3 regions of the Vreelandella sp. 2A-K22 genome follow, and region 2 is predicted to be linked to each of the others. Evidence: predicted binding sites of a transcription regulator. Region 2 holds the regulator's gene; each other region holds the start of a gene.

The links. Region 2 encodes FNR, which switches genes on or off when oxygen is low (the NO sensors DNR and NnrR bind a similar motif). Its sites were predicted from a motif close to TTGATNTANATCAA; they were not measured.
Region 1: the regulator FNR is predicted to act here: its motif matches at 2,592-2,605, upstream of ACW17M_RS23100 (cytochrome ubiquinol oxidase subunit I).
Region 3: the regulator FNR is predicted to act here: its motif matches at 2,445-2,458, upstream of trhP (prephenate-dependent tRNA uridine(34) hydroxylase TrhP).

What each region holds. Positions count from the first base shown of each region.
Region 1 covers NZ_JBSUGC010000024.1:22,689-28,421, forward strand. The annotation lists gene polA (DNA polymerase I) at 1-2,485, shown strand, start outside; gene ACW17M_RS23100 (cytochrome ubiquinol oxidase subunit I) at 2,722-4,293, shown strand; gene cydB (cytochrome d ubiquinol oxidase subunit II) at 4,290-5,432, shown strand; gene cydX (cytochrome bd-I oxidase subunit CydX) at 5,445-5,564, shown strand; gene cydD (thiol reductant ABC exporter subunit CydD) at 5,548-5,733, shown strand, end outside.
Region 2 covers NZ_JBSUGC010000025.1:18,368-24,100, forward strand. The annotation lists gene ACW17M_RS23235 (DUF294 nucleotidyltransferase-like domain-containing protein) at 1-761, shown strand, start outside; gene ACW17M_RS23240 (3'-5' exonuclease family protein) at 767-1,420, shown strand; gene ttcA (tRNA 2-thiocytidine(32) synthetase TtcA) at 1,683-2,603, shown strand; gene fnr (fumarate/nitrate reduction transcriptional regulator Fnr) at 2,596-3,342, opposite strand; gene hemN (oxygen-independent coproporphyrinogen III oxidase) at 3,427-4,860, opposite strand; gene ACW17M_RS23260 (sulfite exporter TauE/SafE family protein) at 4,939-5,631, opposite strand; gene ccoS (cbb3-type cytochrome oxidase assembly protein CcoS) at 5,628-5,733, opposite strand, start outside.
Region 3 covers NZ_JBSUGC010000016.1:142,825-148,557, forward strand. The annotation lists gene ACW17M_RS20440 (D-alanyl-D-alanine carboxypeptidase family protein) at 125-1,456, shown strand; gene ACW17M_RS20445 (DMT family transporter) at 1,545-2,420, shown strand; gene trhP (prephenate-dependent tRNA uridine(34) hydroxylase TrhP) at 2,561-3,931, shown strand; gene ACW17M_RS20455 (DODA-type extradiol aromatic ring-opening family dioxygenase) at 3,924-4,661, opposite strand; gene ACW17M_RS20460 (DoxX family protein) at 4,741-5,166, opposite strand; gene ACW17M_RS20465 (LysR family transcriptional regulator) at 5,245-5,733, opposite strand, start outside.

The DNA of each region.
Region 1 (5,733 bases), on a different contig from region 2:
GCTGCTTTGTGTTGACGGCGTAGAGGCGGACGATGTGATTGGCACCCTGGCCCATCACGCCACCCAGGCGGGCCGCGATGCAGTGATCTCCACCGGCGATAAGGATATGGCGCAACTGGTCAATGCCCATATTACCCTGGTGAACACCATGAAGGATGAAACCCTGGATGAGGCGGGCGTAGAAGAAAAATTCGGCCTGCCGCCCGCATTGATTATCGATTTTCTCGCTCTGATGGGTGACAAGGTCGATAACATTCCCGGTGTGCCCGGCGTGGGTGAGAAGACCGCTATTGGCCTGCTGCAAGGCATGGGCGGTGGGCTGGAGACCATTTATGGTGACTTAGAACGAGTGAAAACGCTCACTTTCCGGGGCGCCAAAACACTGCCCAAGAAGCTTGAAGAGCATCGCGATCAGGCGTTTCTCTCCTATCAGCTGGCCACCATTAAAGTCGACTGCGAGTTGCCGGTGGGCTTGGATGATTTGGATATTGCTCATCCGGATCGCGAAGCGCTGGTCACCCTGTATAAAGAGATGGAATTCCGCCAGTGGCTGGGTGAGCTGCTGGAAGGCAAAGACGAAGGCGTGGATGACGTTAAGGGCGGCGAGCCTGCGCCCGTAAGCGCTGAGGAAGATGGTAGCGAGTCCGAGGGGGCGAGCGCTTCTGTGCAAGCCTCTGTTCGTGAGGATCAGGTCATCCTCGAACAGGTAGACTTCGATCGCTGGCTGGATCGGCTGCAAAACGCCGAGCGCTTCTGCTTCGACCTGGAAACCACCAGCCTTAATTATATGGACGCAGAAATCGTCGGGGTTGGCTTTTCGCTGGAAGCGGGGGAGGCGGCCTATATCCCGCTTGCCCACGACTACCTGGATGCGCCTAAGCAGCTTGACCGTAAAACGGTGCTGGCGGCGCTAAAACCGCTGCTGGAAGACCCGACAAAAACCAAGATTGGCCAAAACCTCAAGTACGATATTTCCGTGTTGGCCAACTATGCGATTTCCGTGGCAGGCCCATTTGCTGACACCATGCTGGCGTCGTATGTGCTCAATTCCACCGCCACCCGGCACGATATGGATTCGCTGGCGCTCAAGTATTTGGGTGAAAAGACCATCTCCTTTGAAGAGATTGCCGGTAAGGGCGCCAAGCAGTTGACCTTTAACCAGATTGCCCTGGAGCAAGCGGCGCCATACGCCTGCGAAGATGTCGATATCACCCTGCGGCTGCAGCAAGCGCTGCGTCCCCAGGTCGAAAGCGAAGGGCGTCTGGCGGAGGTGCTGGATAATATTGAGCTGCCGCTGATCAAAGTGCTCTCGCGCATCGAGCGAAACGGTGTCGCCGTGGATGCTGAGCTACTGCACAAACAGAGCCAACAGTTAGAGCAGCGCATTGGCGAATTAGAACGCGAGGCGTTTGAACTGGCCGGGCGCGAATTTAATCTCGGCTCACCCAAGCAGTTAGGGCAGATTCTGTTTGAAGAGCAGAAAATTCCGGTGCTCAAGAAAACCCCTAAAGGCGCACCTTCTACCGCGGAAGGTGTGCTGGAAGAGTTGGCGCTGGATTACCCGCTGCCCAAGGTGATTATGCAGCACCGGGGGCTGGCCAAGCTGAAGTCCACCTACACCGATAAGCTACCGCGTCTGCTCAATAAAGCCACTGGCCGGGTACACACCAGCTATCATCAGGCGGTCACTGCGACCGGGCGGCTGTCGTCGTCGGATCCCAACTTACAGAACATTCCCATCCGTACCGAAGAGGGGCGCAAAATTCGTCAGGCATTTATTGCCCGCCCTGGCTACCGTATTGTCGCCGCCGATTACTCGCAAATTGAGCTGCGTATTATGGCGCATTTATCTGAAGATAAAGGGCTGCTGGAAGCGTTTGCCGAAGGGCGTGATATTCACACCGCCACGGCGGCAGAAGTCTTCGGCACCTCTCTTGAGAAGGTCTCTGGCGATCAGCGCCGTAGCGCCAAAGCGATTAACTTCGGCTTGATCTACGGCATGAGTGCCTGGGGGCTGTCGCGTCAGCTGCATATCGAGCGCAACCAGGCGCAAACCTACATTGATCGTTACTTTGACCGCTATCCCAGCGTGGCCCGCTATATGGAGCGCATTCGCTCGCAAGCAGCAGAGGATGGTTTTGTCGAAACTGTATTAGGGCGGCGGCTTTACCTGCCGGAAATTCAGTCGCAAAACCGCAACCGCCGCCAAGGCGCTGAGCGCACCGCGATTAACGCGCCGATGCAGGGCACTGCCGCCGATATTATCAAGCAGGCGATGATCGATGTGGATGCGTGGCTAGCGGAAGGCGAGTTCGATGCGCTGATGGTGATGCAGGTGCACGATGAACTGGTGTTTGAAGTCGCCGAGAAACAGGTCGAGGCCTTTATCGAGCAGGTGCAAAAACGCATGCAGGGCGCGGCTGAGCTGAAAGTACCGCTGATTGTAGAAGCGGAGAGCGGTGCCAATTGGGATGAAGCGCACTAATGCCTACTACCAACACCGCAAGCCTCATTCGTTTACGCCTGCGTCTCTGAATGAGGAAGGGGGTGGATGGCATATTGTCGCAACAGTGCAATGCTTAAGTAAGGAATTGATCAAGATCAAATTGTTGGCTCGGGTGGAGGAATAGCCTATACACATCGCTTTGCCTGGGTTAGCACCTGTCTGTGGTTTCCCGGTGGGGCGAAAGGTGTGTTTAAGCTATCCATCGGGAGTCACTCATGGACATTGTTGAATTATCCAGGTTGCAGTTCGCCTTTACGGCGATGGTGCATTTCCTGTTTGTACCCTTAACGCTAGGGCTGTCGATACTTCTGGCGATCATGGAGTCGGTCTATGTCATGACCGGTAAAACCATTTATCGTCAGATGACCAAATTCTGGGGCAAGCTGTTTGGTATTAACTTTGCGTTAGGGGTAACGACCGGTATCGCCATGGAGTTCCAGTTCGGCACTAACTGGTCGTACTACTCTCACTATGTCGGCGATATTTTCGGAGCGCCCCTGGCGATAGAAGCCTTGATGGCGTTCTTCCTTGAGTCGACGCTGGTCGGGCTATTCTTCTTCGGCTGGGATCGCCTGTCAAAAGAGAAGCACCTGGCGGTTACCTGGTTCATGGCCTTGGCGACCAATATGTCAGCCCTGTGGATTCTGGTAGCCAATGGCTGGATGCAGCACCCCGTAGGGTCGGAGCTCAACCTAGCCACCATGCGTATGGAGTTGGTCAGCTTTGCAGAGGTACTGCTCAACCCCGTCGCCCAAGTCAAATTTGTGCATACCGTGTCAGCGGGGTACGTCACCGGGGCGATTTTCGTGTTGGCGATTTCAAGCTGGTACCTGCTCAAGGGGCGTGAGATTGCCTTTGCGCGGCGCAGCTTTGCGATTGCTTCTGCCTTCGGGTTGGCCAGCGCGCTATCGGTCATTGTACTGGGCGATGAGTCTGGCTATGAGCTGGGGGATGTGCAGAAGGTCAAGCTGGCCGCCATCGAAGCAGAGTGGCAAACCCATCCCGCACCTGCGGCTTTCACGCTATTTGGGCTCCCCAACGAGGCGGAACAGCACACCGACTTTGCCATCCGCATACCTGGTGTGATGGGCTTGATCGCCACGCGCTCGCTGAATACCGAAGTGATGGGTATTCGGGAGCTTAAGGAAGAGCACCGCGAGCGCATCGTCAATGGCCAGGAAGCCTACGCACTCATGCAGCGCCTGCGCAGTGATGAAGAGCGCGAAGGGGATATGGCTCGGTTCGAGGAAGTGCGCAGCGATCTTGGTTATGGGCTACTGCTCAGTGCCTATAGCGACGATGTAGCCAATGCGACCACAGCCGAAATTGATCAAGCCGTTGAAGCGTCGATTCCTAAGGTTTGGCCGCTTTTCTGGTCTTTTCGGGCCATGGTCGCCGCGGGCTTTAGCATGCTGTTGCTGTTTGCGCTGGCCTTCTGGCATAGCGTACGTCGTCAGCCAGAGAAGTCCCGGTGGCTACTTCGCTTCGCGCTGTTCAGCCTACCGCTGCCTTGGATTGCCTGTGAAGCGGGCTGGTTCGTGGCCGAATATGGGCGTCAGCCGTGGGCAATCGGCGAGATATTGCCGGTGCACTTGGCCATTTCCAGCCTGACTGCTGAGCAGGTGCTGTTTACCCTGATTTCTATTGGCGTCCTCTACACCACCTTCGTCATCATCGAAATGTGGCTGATGCAACACTTTGCCCGCAAAGGGCCCTCCGGTAGCGGTTACCTGGATGATGACGCTGAGTCTGACTATCCAATCTCAACCCCAGCACGGGAGGCATGATGATGGACTACGAAACCCTTAGGTTTGTCTGGTGGGTGCTGATCGGCGTGCTATTGGTGGGCTTCGCGGTCACCGATGGTTTTGATATGGGCGTTGCCGCCTTGCTCAACGTGGTCGGGCGCGGCGATGAGGAGCGCCGGGTGATGATCAACTCCATGGCGCCTCATTGGGACGGTAATCAGGTCTGGCTGGTCACCGCAGGGGGCGCACTGTTTGCTGCTTGGCCTCCAGTTTACGCAACAGCCTTCAATGGCTTCTATCTCGCCTTGATGCTGACGCTATTTGCGCTTTTCCTTCGCCCCCTGGCGTTCGATTATCGCTCCAAGTTGGAAAATCCCACATGGCGCCGTCGTTGGGATTGGGGGTTGACGATCGGCTCCGCCGTTCCCGCGCTGATCTTTGGTGTCGCTTTTGGCAATCTCTTGCAAGGCGTTCCCTTCCAGTTCGATGACTATCTGCGCCTGGAGTATCAGGGCGGCTTGCTGGGCCTATTGAACCCCTTTGCGCTATTGGCCGGGCTGTTGAGCCTGCTGATGTTCGTCACTCACGGAGCGGCTTGGTTGCAGCTTAAAACCGAGGGCGAACTGCGCAGCCGTAGTGCGGCCATCGGCAGCCTGACAGCACTGATATGCGCGGCACTGTTCGTGCTGGGTGGGGTGTGGCTGCTCCTGGGCGTTGATGGCTACCAAGTGACTAGCGTAATCGACACCCAAGGGTACAACGATACTACCGGTAAAATCGTGGCGGTCAGTGCTGGCGGCTGGATGACCAACTACAGCCGCTTCCCGCTGTTGTGGCTACTGCCAATACTGGGCGTCTTAGGTTTTGTGCTCTGCGCGCTGACCATGAAGCTGGGACGCCATGCGCTGGCATTTACCAGTTCGGCTGTCGCCATGGCGATGGTGGTGGTCACAACGGGCGTTACGATGTTTCCCTTCGTGATGCCGTCGTCGCTGAACCCCAACCATAGTCTAACCATGTGGGATGCCACGGCGAGCGAGTTGACGCTCAAGATCATGTTTGTGGTGGTGTGTGTTTTCGTGCCGTTGGTGCTGCTGTATACCGCCTGGAGTTACTGGGTCATGCGTGGACGCCTGAACGAGCAGTTTATTCGTGATAACGACAAAGCGCTTTACTGAGGAGGGTATCGTATGTGGTATTTCGCCTGGATTTTGGGTGTCACGCTGGCGGCCACCGTCAGCATTCTTAACGCCATGTGGCTTGAAGTGAATGGCTATGAAGGCGAATCCGAGCATGAGCGGAGCGACTGAAGCCAATGACCCGCGGCAGCGGCTGAACCGCTGCCTTGCCCCACAACGCTGGTGGTTGCGGGGCGCCACGCTGCTAGCGATGATCGGCGTGGTATTGCTGATTGCCCAGAGTTGGCTGTTGGCCACTATTTTTCACCATTGGTTACTGCTTTGGCAGGGTAGGGAGTCG
Region 2 (5,733 bases):
TGATTCTTGCCGATGAAACCCAGTGGCCTGATCTTGCCAGCCATATGCAAACGCTCACCGATACCCTGATTCAGCTTGGTTACCCGCCGTGCCCCGGCAACATTATGGTGTCTAACCCCGAGTGGGTGGCCACGGTATCCCAATGGAAAGGTAATATTGCCAAGTGGGCCAGGGAGCGTGATGGCGATAGCCTGATGAAGCTGGCCATTATGCTCGATGCTCATGGCGTGGCGGGCAACCCGAGCTTGCTTGAGAGCGTGCGCGATGAGCTGTTTGAACGCTGCTCGGGCGATGAGCTGCTGCTTTCCTATTTTGCCCGCACGGCGCTGCGCTTTTCGACGCCGCTGACGCTGTTTGGTTCGCTGAAAAAGCCTCAGCACGGTATCGATATCAAGAAAGGCGGTATTTTCCCTATCGTGCACGGTGTCCGCACCATGGCGCTTGAGCGGCGCATCAAAGCCACCTCGACGTTTGATCGCTTGGATGCCCTGGTTACTGACGGCCGGTTGGATCGCCGTTTTGCCGATGACCTGGGCGAAGCGTTGGCGCTCTTTTCTGAGCTGCGCCTCAAGCAGCAGCTAAGTACGCTGGAAACTTCTGCGGATGCGAAAGAAACTAACGCCCAAAGCAGCAGACGCGCTAACCGTGTCGTGGTGCAGAACCTCTCTTCCCTGGAGCGCGACCTACTGCGCGAAGCGATGCATATTGTCAAAGACTTTAAGCAGCGGCTTTCCCACCGTTACCATTTGGAGTATTCGTGAGCGGAATGCGGCTGTTAGATCGACATGTGACGCTATTTAGCGGCTCGCTGCGCACCTTGTTAAGGCGTGAAAGTGACCGGCGTCGTTGTGCAGATTCCCCCTATGCCTGGCTGTTTCAGCCCTATATGGGCGAAGAGCTGGTGGCGCTCGCCTGCACAGCAACGCCCACGCAATCATCACCTGTGATCAGCGTGGCGGCAGTGGTGCTGAGCCATCAGCAGGTGCATACCAGTCGTGCTTTTGTGATCACCCTTGGTAGCGCAAAGCAGCCCGAGAGCGCAACGCTGCGCCGTCATCACTTGCTGTGCGAGGCGGGGGAGATACTGCCACCAAATAGTGATAACTTGAGCGCGCTAGTAGAATTTATCGGCAATCGGCCCATCGTTGGCTGGCAGTTAGAGAAGCGCATTGGAGCATTGAATGCACTACTCAGTAAGCGGCTGAATTTTGCCCTGCCCAACGCCCAGGTCGATGTGGCAAAACTGCATCAGCGCCAACTGCGCCGTTTGCACCCGGAGGTCGAAGCGCCCAGCAGCTTCGCCCAGGCGTTGGCATGCTGGCAAGTACCCGTCATGGGCATGCAGAGTGTGCTTGGAGAGGCCACCGCCAGCGCACTGCTGTATATGCGCCTGCAGCGTATTATGGCGCAGGTGGCATAGTAGTCTCTTTCGTCGTGGCGAGGACAGCTTTCCGCGAGGGCGCTGTGAACCCCTCCCTGGGCGCTACTTTTGTCATCCATGACAAAAGACCCTCGCTCCAAGCTGCCCTCGCACCGAGGTATGGTGCAGCGGTCAAAATAGTCACTTCCAATTGCGATATCTTGTGTGGCTACGTCTGATTAGTTGGGTCAGGCGGTGAGTGTTGTTAGAATAGTTATTACTTTTTTCTCTCACGCCTTCTACCCTCGGCAGTGCTTATACCATGCAAACTCTTGATCACTTTGATCCTGCTCACCTTGATACGGTTGGAGCCACCCCAGCTGACGCTGAGCACGACCAGCCTGAGCTGGCTGATGCGAAGCAGAAGCGTGAATTTAACAAGCTGCAAAAGCGTCTGCGCCGAGAAGTGGGCAATGCGATCATTGATTATCAAATGATCAATGAAGGTGATCGCGTAATGGTCTGCCTCTCCGGTGGAAAGGACAGCTACACGATGCTGGAGATTTTGCGCAATTTGCAGCGCAATGCGCCGGTCAATTTTTCGCTGGTAGCGGTCAATCTGGATCAAAAACAGCCGGGTTTTCCCGAGCACGTATTGCCTGCGTATCTGGATAAGCAGGGCGTGGAGTACCACATTGTCGAGCGCGATACTTACTCGGTGGTAAAAGAGAAAACCCCGGAAGGTAAAACCACCTGCGCGCTTTGTTCACGGCTGCGGCGCGGCTCGTTGTATGGCTTTGCCGAAGAGATTGGCGCCAATAAGATAGCCCTGGGCCATCACCGGGAAGATATTCTCGAAACACTGTTTCTCAATATGTTCTTTGGCGGCAACCTGAAAGCGATGCCGCCAAAGCTGCTATCCGATGATGGGAAGAATATCGTTATTCGGCCGTTGGCCTACTGCAAAGAGGCTGATATCGCCGAGTTTTCGCGGCTGATGGCGTTTCCGATTATTCCCTGCAACCTGTGCGGTTCACAGCCTAATATGCAGCGTCAGGTGGTCAAAGAGATGCTCGCCGAGTGGGACAAAAAGTTTCCTGGCCGCCTGGAGAGCATGTTCAAGGCTGTCACCAACATTGCCCCTTCCCAGTTGGCCGACCGCAGCCTGTTCGATTTTGAAGGCCTTGAGGCCAAGCAAGCAGAGCTACTGGCGGGGCGTATCCAAGCCTTTAACGTCAGCTAACTGTTTGCTCTTCCTCTTCGGCGAGGGTAATCAAGCGCGGCATATCGAGAATGTTGACCTCTCGCCCGGAGACCGCCACCACGCTCTGCTGCTGAAAGCGGCTTAGTATGCGGCTGACCGTTTCCACCGCTAAGCCCAGGTAGTTGCCGATATCAGCCCTGGGCATTGAGAGGCGAAAGCTGTAAGGCGAGTAGCCCCGGCGACGAAAACGATCCGAGAGGGTAATCAAAAAACTTGCTAGCCGCTGATCGGCGGTTTTACGCGAAAGTAGCCGCATCATACGCCGGTCATCGCGCAACTCTTTGCTCATGCTACGATAAAGCTGGCCACGCAGTTCGGGTAGCTCCTCCGAGAGTAAGTCCAGGCGGTCAAAAGGAATCTCGCAGACGGTGGTCGTTTCCAGGGCGATAACGCTACCGGGGTAATGCTCTTCGTCAATGCCATCCAACCCCACCAATTCACTGGGCAGGTAGAAATTGGTCAACTGCTCGCTGCCGTTACCTTCGGCGGTGATCTGTTTCAAACTGCCCGAACGGACTGCGTAAACGCTGGTAAAGGTGTCGCCCTGACGAAACAGCGGTTCGCCTTTTTTCAGCGGCGCGCGACGACGAATAATGGCGTCGAACTGCCCCACGTCGTCCAGCTCAAGGGCAAGTGGCAGGCACAGTGAGCTCAAACTGCAGGTTTGGCAGCGAGCTTCATGGAGTAGCGAGCGCCGACGGCTCATGGGTTCCAACATGCTTTGCTCCTTGAGAGGGTCCCGCTTATCAATTAGAAAATCCTTACTTATTATAGTCGCTTTAGCATGCCTGCAATAAGGTGATTAAACAATCTTAGAATACTGTTGTCCCGTTTGCCCGGAAAGATGGGTATCAAACGCCATTGCTATATGGCGAATCAGCAGCCGCCCCGTCGGCGTGGCGTTAAGCTGATCACCGCGGCGGGTCAGCAGGCCATCCTGTTCGGCGCTCTGCAGGCGCTCAAGCGCTGGCGCAAAGTAGCGGGGGGCATCGATGTTCCAGCGTTGACTAACGGCGGCCAGGTCAATGCCCATATCGCACATCAGCCGCTCAATCACGTCCCGCCGGATCAGGTCGTCATCACTTAAGCGTATGCCACGCACGGTGGCAAGCTGCCCCTGATCCAGCGTCGCTTCGTAGCTTGCCAGATCGCTCGGGTTCTGCGCATAGACGTCATCAATGCGCGAAATCGCCGATACGCCAAGCCCGATTAAGTCGCACTGAGCATGGCTGGAGTAGCCCTGGAAGTTGCGCTGCAGCGAGCCTTCGCGCTGGGCAATAGCCAGGCTATCGTCAGGGCGGGCAAAGTGATCCATACCGATATGCACATAGCCAGCTGCGGTGAGCATTTCGATGGTGGTGCGCAGAATCGCTAGCTTCTCTTCTCCGCCTGGCAAGTCATCGACATTAATGCGCCGCTGCGGGGCAAAACGCTCGGGCATATGCGCGTAATTAAACACAGAAAGGCGCGCCGGGTTGAGCTCGATCACCTGGCGTAGGGTGTTGGCAAAGCTCTTTTCAGTCTGAAATGGCAAGCCATAAATTAGGTCGAGATTGAGCGAGCGAAAGCCCAGGCGATGCGCCTCCTCCATCAGCGTTTCGGTAAGTACCCGAGGCTGAATACGGTTAATCGCTTTCTGCACCAGCGGGCTTAAATCCTGCACGCCCAGGCTGATGCGATTAAAGCCGAGGGATTCGAGATGGCGCAGCGTAAACACATCCGCTTCGCGAGGATCTATTTCAATTGCGTAATCGCGATCAGCAGACGATGAAAGACCAAAACGTGCATCCAGTCGATCAATCAGGTCGCCCATCTGGTTCAAACTGAGAAATGTCGGCGTGCCGCCGCCCCAATGCAACTGCTCCACCGGTCGTGATGTATCCAAGTGGCGTGCGGTCAGCACCATTTCACGGTCAAGCCGGGCTATATAGGGCTCGGCAAGGGCAGTGTTTTTGGTAGCGATTTTATTACACGCGCAGTAGAAGCAGATCTTGCGGCAGAAGGGCACATGAACGTACAGAGAGAGCGGACGCTTACTGGCATTGCTACGCTCCAATGCCTGGGTCAGGTCGCCAGGGGTAAATTGGTCGTGAAACGACAGCGCCGTGGGGTAGGAGGTGTAGCGTGGGCCGTTGGTGTCGTAGCGACTCAGTAACGCTTCGTCCCACACCGGCTGCATAGGGGCTGCGGCAGCAGCGGGTGCAAGAGGCAAGGCAGCAGGGGTATGAACGGGCATGAAGGGGCGCTCCGACGTTAGGAAATGCCGCTAGCCTAACCCGTGGTTAGGAGGTAAATGTTGAGCCACGTCATGCTATTAGAGGTTGTGTACCGAAAGCGTCCACAGTTGCCACAGTGCAAAAGCGATAATTGTCAGCGCTGCCACGCTGCGGGTCGCGGGGTGACGTATCAAATGGCTGAGCTGGCGGGCAGCCAGGCCAGTGGCAAGCAGCGCAGGTAGGGTGCCAAGCCCAAAGGCGCCCATGAGTAGAGCGCCCTGAAGCGGGTCGGCAATCGCTAAGCTCCAGGCCAACATGGAGTAGACCAACCCGCAGGGGAGCCAGCCCCAGAGCGCTCCCAGGGCGAAGGCTTGGGGAATATGCACTACGGGCATCAAGCGACGCCCCACGGGTTCGATAAAGCGCCATAGTCGCCGGCCAACGGCCTCCACTTTGAGCAGCCCTTTCCACCAGTTGGCGATATACAGTGCCATTAAGATCAGCATCAGTGCGGCAAATACCTGGAGTAGCAGGCGTGCCGTAGCAGAAAGGGAAAACAGCGTGCCTAGCAGTGCCACCAGCGCGCCTGCGCTCATATAGCTAACAATGCGGCCTGTGTTGTAGCTGAGCAGCAGGCCTCCCATGCGCGCCGGATGACGCATGCTGGGGGGGACTGCAAAGGTGAGCGCGCTCATAATGCCGCCACACATACCAATGCAGTGGGCGCCGCCCATCAAGCCAAACACAAACGCCGCCATTAGCGGCGGCAGATCAAGCCCCGTTGGATTCATGGCCGAGGCTCTTGGTCGTCGGGTGTGTCTGCCGCTGATGGTTCGGAAGATTTTTGCTTTGCCTGCTGATGCTGGCGGCGCTGCTCAGGGCTAAGATCGTTT
Region 3 (5,733 bases), on a different contig from region 2:
TTAAGCAGCGGCAGGTTGGTTAAACAGCGATTCGAACTAGCGCATTGATAACAAGCAAGGGGCAGGTATGTATGCGAGGATAAAAAGCGCTGCCGGGGGAGCGTCGGCGATAGGGTTTTTGAGTATGCTAATGCTGCTCATACTTGCGATGGTCACTACTGCGCATGCCGACAACCCGCGCTATGCGGGTATTGTCGTTGATCTGGACAATGGCGAAGTGCTTTACGCCGAGAATATTGACGATCAGCGCTATCCTGCGTCGCTTACCAAAATGATGACGCTCTATCTAACCTTTGAAGCGTTAGAAGAGGGTACGCTGCGCTTGGACCAACCCTTGCCGGTTTCCCATTACGCTGCCGCCAAGCCTGCTGTCAAACTGTGGCTGGCGGCGGGCAGCTCAATTCCGGTGGATACCGCTATTCGCGCACTCGCGGTTCGCTCTGCCAATGATGTTGCCGCAGTGGTTGCCGAAGCCCTGGGCGGTAGCGAAGCCCACTTTGCCCAAATGATGACCACCAAGGCACGCGAGCTGGGCATGCATGCCACCACCTTTCGCAATGCCTCTGGCTTGCCGGATGACGGCCAAATCACCACCGCGCGGGATATGCTCACGCTTTCGGTACGCGTGATGCAGGACTTCCCCCAGTACTACCACTACTTCGGCCTGCAAGAGTTTACCTACCGCGGCACCCGGCACACCAGCCACAATCGATTGGTGCGTGACTACCCAGGTGCCGATGGCCTAAAAACGGGGTTCATTCGCGCCTCTGGCTTTAACGTGGCCACTACCGCAGTGCGCGGTGATCGGCGGCTGGTGGGCGTCGTCATGGGTGGTTTTTCATCCCAGTCCCGGGATACCCATATGGCCAATCTGCTGGATCGTAGCTTCTTGCGTGCGTCCCTACGCGACCAGCAAAGCTGGATGGGTGACACCAGCTTCTCGCGGGAATTTATGGCCTTTGCACCCCCTGCTCAGCCGGTGGCACCACAGCAGCCAGCGCCACGCCAACCCCTGCTGGCGGTGGTCGAAACGTCAACATTGTCACCATCGAGTAACTCTACCCCCTCAACGCCGGTTGTCGATCTTGAAGAACAGCTAGCTGATATTGTCACCATTCAGCGCCCCACGCCGGCAAGCGAAGATCCACAGCCCGACCCACTTCAAGCGTTCATTGAGCGTGAACGCAAGATGGCCTCTGTCACTGAAACGGGCGGTGGCTGGGGGGTGCAAGTGGGTGCTTTCAGTCGTGAAGCCCAGGCACGGCAATTGGCGCAGCAGGCGGCTCAGCGGATTGCTCAGACTTTAGGCGGACGCATTGCTGTAGACACGGTAGAGGGCCAAAACCCTGTTTATCGCGCCCGGCTAATGGCATTGGACGAGCAGCGCGCTCGCCAAGCGTGCCGTGAGCTGCACTCCCAAGGTATGGACTGTATGGTCGTTAACGCCAGCTTGTAAGGGGGGCCGTCATCACCCCGCCAATGGCTAATTGGCGGGGTTTTTCTTTTTTGGCACTTTGTATTGACCAGTGAACAGGGAGATCGCGGTGACAACCTCGCTGAAAGGCATACTCTGCATGTGTTTGGGCGTTCTTTTCCTCGCCCTAGGCGACGCTGTTTCCAAGTGGTTAGGTGAAGTGCACTCGCCACTGCAGATTATTTTCTTCCGTGCCTTGGTATCGCTACCGCTGATTGCGCTGCTTGCCCATTTTGCCGGTGGGTTACGCAAGCTGCGTACGAAACGGCCGGGCATCCATTTGCTGCGCGGATTGATTTATACCGCCACCATGGTCTGTTTCGTATGGGGGCTAACGCTGCTCCCCCTGGCGGAGGCCACGGCGATTGCCTTTGTGGCGCCGCTGTTTGTGACCCTGCTTTCGGTGCCATTGTTGGGTGAGCGCATTGATCCACCGGTGCTGATCGCATCCTTGGTGGGGTTTGCGGGGGTGCTGATCGTGGTGCGGCCCAACGGCGATGCGTTTCAGATGGGCGCGCTGGTATTGGTGGGGGCGGCGCTATTCTATGCGCTGATGATGATTACCGCCCGGCGCTACGGCGCCCGCGAACACCTCTGGGCAATGCTGTTTTACATGACCTGTGTGCCGCTGGTGGTGACCGCGCTAACGCTGCCCTGGGTATGGCAAACACCCCAGCCGTGGCACTGGGTAGGCTTTTTCGCCTCGGGAGTATTGGGCGTTGCAGCCACCGCTTTTATCACCTTGGCCTTCCGGTTTGCCCCTGCGGCCATCGCCGCGCCTTTTGATTACACCGCCATGCTCTGGGCGGTACTGCTGGGCTGGTGGTTTTGGGGTGAAATGCCGGATCTCTGGGTTTGGGTAGGCAGCGCCTTGATAATGGGCAGCGGGTTAGCGGTAGCGTATCACGACCGTAGGACAACCCTTAAACGTCGTCCTACCGCCTAACTGACGTCACTCTACCGCCACTTTTTGATCTAGGTCACGGAAGCGGTGAGCTTGCCAAAACGGCGGGTTTGGGCTGGTTATAATCCTGGCCTTTCATCGCAGTCCGCTGCGAGCCATCGTCCTGATCACGGTGACTGTCTATGCAAGCCCCCGAACTACTTTCCCCTGCCGGCACCTTCAAGAACATGCGTTACGCCTTTGCCTATGGGGCCGATGCGGTCTACGCAGGGCAGCCACGCTACTCTCTCAGAGTGCGCAACAACGATTTTAAAATTGATAACTTACACCGTGGTATCGAGTATGCCCATGCCCGAGGCAAGCAGTTTTACGTTGCTTCCAACATTGCCCCTCACAATAGCAAACTGAAAACCTACCTTCAGGATATGGCGCCGGTGATCGAGGCAGGGCCCGATGCGCTGATTATGTCGGATCCCGGTTTGATTATGATGGTTCGTGATCGCTGGCCGGATCAACCTATCCACCTCTCGGTGCAATCGAACGTCGTCAACTGGGCTGCCGCCCAATTCTGGCAGCGGCAGGGTATCAGCCGCATCATTTTGTCTAGGGAGCTATCACTGGAAGAGATCGGCGAAATACGCGAACAGTGCCCAGGCTTAGAGATCGAAACCTTTGTTCACGGCGCACTGTGTATCGCCTATTCAGGGCGTTGCCTGCTGTCGGGTTATTTCAATCATCGCGACCCTAATCAAGGTACCTGTACCAACGCGTGTCGCTGGAAATACAACACCGTAGCAGCGACCCAGGATGACACGGGCGACTTAATAGCCGCCCAAGGAAGTGGCAGTGCAGCGGTCGGCAGCCCAGACGAGCTTTCGGCGCTGATTGAAGACGTTTCACGCCCTGGCAAGCTGATGCCTGTGTATGAGGATGAACACGGCACCTACATCATGAACTCCAAGGATCTGCGCGCGGTGCAGCATGTCGCTCGGCTGACGCAAATGGGCGTGGCGTCACTAAAGATTGAAGGGCGCACCAAGTCCCATTATTACGTTGCGCGTACAGCGCAAGTCTATCGCCAAGCCATTGATGACGCAGTCGCTGGGCGCCCCTTCAATAAACGGCTAATGGATGAACTTGAGAACCTGGCGAATAGAGGGTACACCGAAGGTTTCTATCAACGCCATGTGCACGGTGAGTTCCAAAGCTATGAGCAGGGGAACTCGATCGGCGTTCACCAACAGTTCGTCGGTGAAGTGCTGGGTTTCGATCCGGCTCGTGGCAGGTTGGAAGTCGAGGTTAAAAATCGCTTTGAAGTAGGGGATGGCATGGAGCTTATGCTGCCAGGTGGCAATCACCGCTTCGTGCTTGAGCATATCGAGAACTTGCGAGGTGAAGCGCAGAGCGCAGCACCTGGTTCTGGGCATCGCGTGCGAATCCCCGTTCCCAAGGTCAGCATTACCCCTGAACAGCTTGAGTTTGCGCTGTTAATGCGTGATCTCAAGCCTTCCAGAGCAGCACAATCTGAATCGTTGGGGGTAGCGATCAGCTAAACGCATAAACGTCCATTGCAAGCACACCGTGCTCCACGCTGTGGTGTAGCTGTTTTGCGTCACCTCCTGCCCCCATGGCCACCAGCAGCGGCTGGAAGTGTTCAGGGGTCGGGTGGTTCTCCCGCGCGTTGGGGGCGTTCTCCCAGCTAAGCAGTGCTTCACGATCATTGGCGATAAGGCGGTCGCTCACCCAAGTGGCAAATGCACCTACCCAGGCGGGCATAGGGCTCTCCTGGGGCATGATTTCATACAGGTTATGGGTCAGGCTGCCCGAGCCGATCACCAAAATCCCCTCTTCCCGCAGTGCCGACAGGCGCTCGCCCAGCGTGACCAGCTCCGCATTGCTCCAGCGCACCGGAAGCGACAGCGAAACAACCGGCACATTGGCGTCAGGAAACATCAGCGAAAGGGGCACCCAGGCGCCGTGATCCAGGCCGCGCTCTACCCGCTCGGCGCCCAGTAACACGGCCAGCCGTTCAGCCAGTTCCGGCTCACCCGGGGCGGGATACTGGCACTCGAAAAGCGCCTGTGGGAAGCCGCCAAAGTCGTGAATGGTTTCTGGCTTGGCGCTGATGCTGACCTTGAGCGCCAGGCTCTCCCAGTGCGCTGAGACCACTACCACCGCCTTGGGCGCAAGCTGCCTGCCCAGTTCGCGTAGAAAGGCATGAGCCGGGGTTTTATTGAGGGCCAGCATGGGCGAGCCATGGGAAATAAACAGACTAGGTAACATGAGTGAGTCTCCTCAGCAGCATGGCCAACGCTGGCGGTAAGCAAGCGCTGGCAATAGGGTTAGGCGATAGTTTTAGGTGTTAGGCGAATCGGTTACTTAGCACCCAGCGGCCGCTGCCCAGGCCCGCTTGCACGATTAACGCCAGCGTCCAGAACACCGGGAATTCCCAACCGCCGCCGGCATTTGAGAACATCCAGCCGTTGCCAAGATGCACCCAAGCAGCGCCGAGCAGTACCGGCACCAGTGCCAGGCTCACCCAGCGGGTGTAAACACCCAGAATCAGGGCGGCTCCACCGCCTACTTCGGCAGCAATGGTCAGGTAGGCCAGAAACCCTGGTAAACCCAGTGATTCAAAATAGCCGACGGTGCCCGGTAGGGTAAATACAAACACCTTGAGCAAACCGTGAGCAAGGGCCATCACACCCAGTGCGACGCGCAGTAGCGAGATGGCCTGGGGTTGTAAAGAGTGCTGTAGAGAGGGGGCAGAGTGAGTATGCGTTGTCATCGTAGTAGCTTCCATCGAGTGGTTGATGACGCTACTTTACAGCCGGATAAGATCGAGATAATCAGCGTATTTTGCACATCACTGTTGCGTAATGGGCGACAATCCAATGTTCTGCTCCCAAACTGGCGGATCGCCCCACGCCTCGGTGAGCAGGTCGATGAAGCGCTCCACCTTGGCGGGCAGGTAGCGCCGGGCGGGGTAGAGGGCATGAACATCGAGCCGTACCGCTGGCTCATTGGTCAAGATGGGCACTAAACGCCCGCTGGCGATACTCTCTGTGACCAGAAAGCTGGGCTGCTGAGCGATGCCCAGGCCAGCTTCCGCGGCGTGGGTGAGTACATCGCCGTTATTGCTTTCCAGTGGGCCATTGACCGTCAATGACTGCGTGGCAATCTTCCAGTCAGCGCTCTGTTGGCCGCTGCGGTAGCGTAGGCAGTGGTGCTTGGCAAGGGCTTGAACGCTGTCGGGTTCACCGTGGTTGGCAAGATATTCAGGCGATGCGCAAAACAGTAGGCGGCACCGCGTCAGTCGGCGCGCCACCAGGCTGGAGTCAGGCAGGCTGCCGAT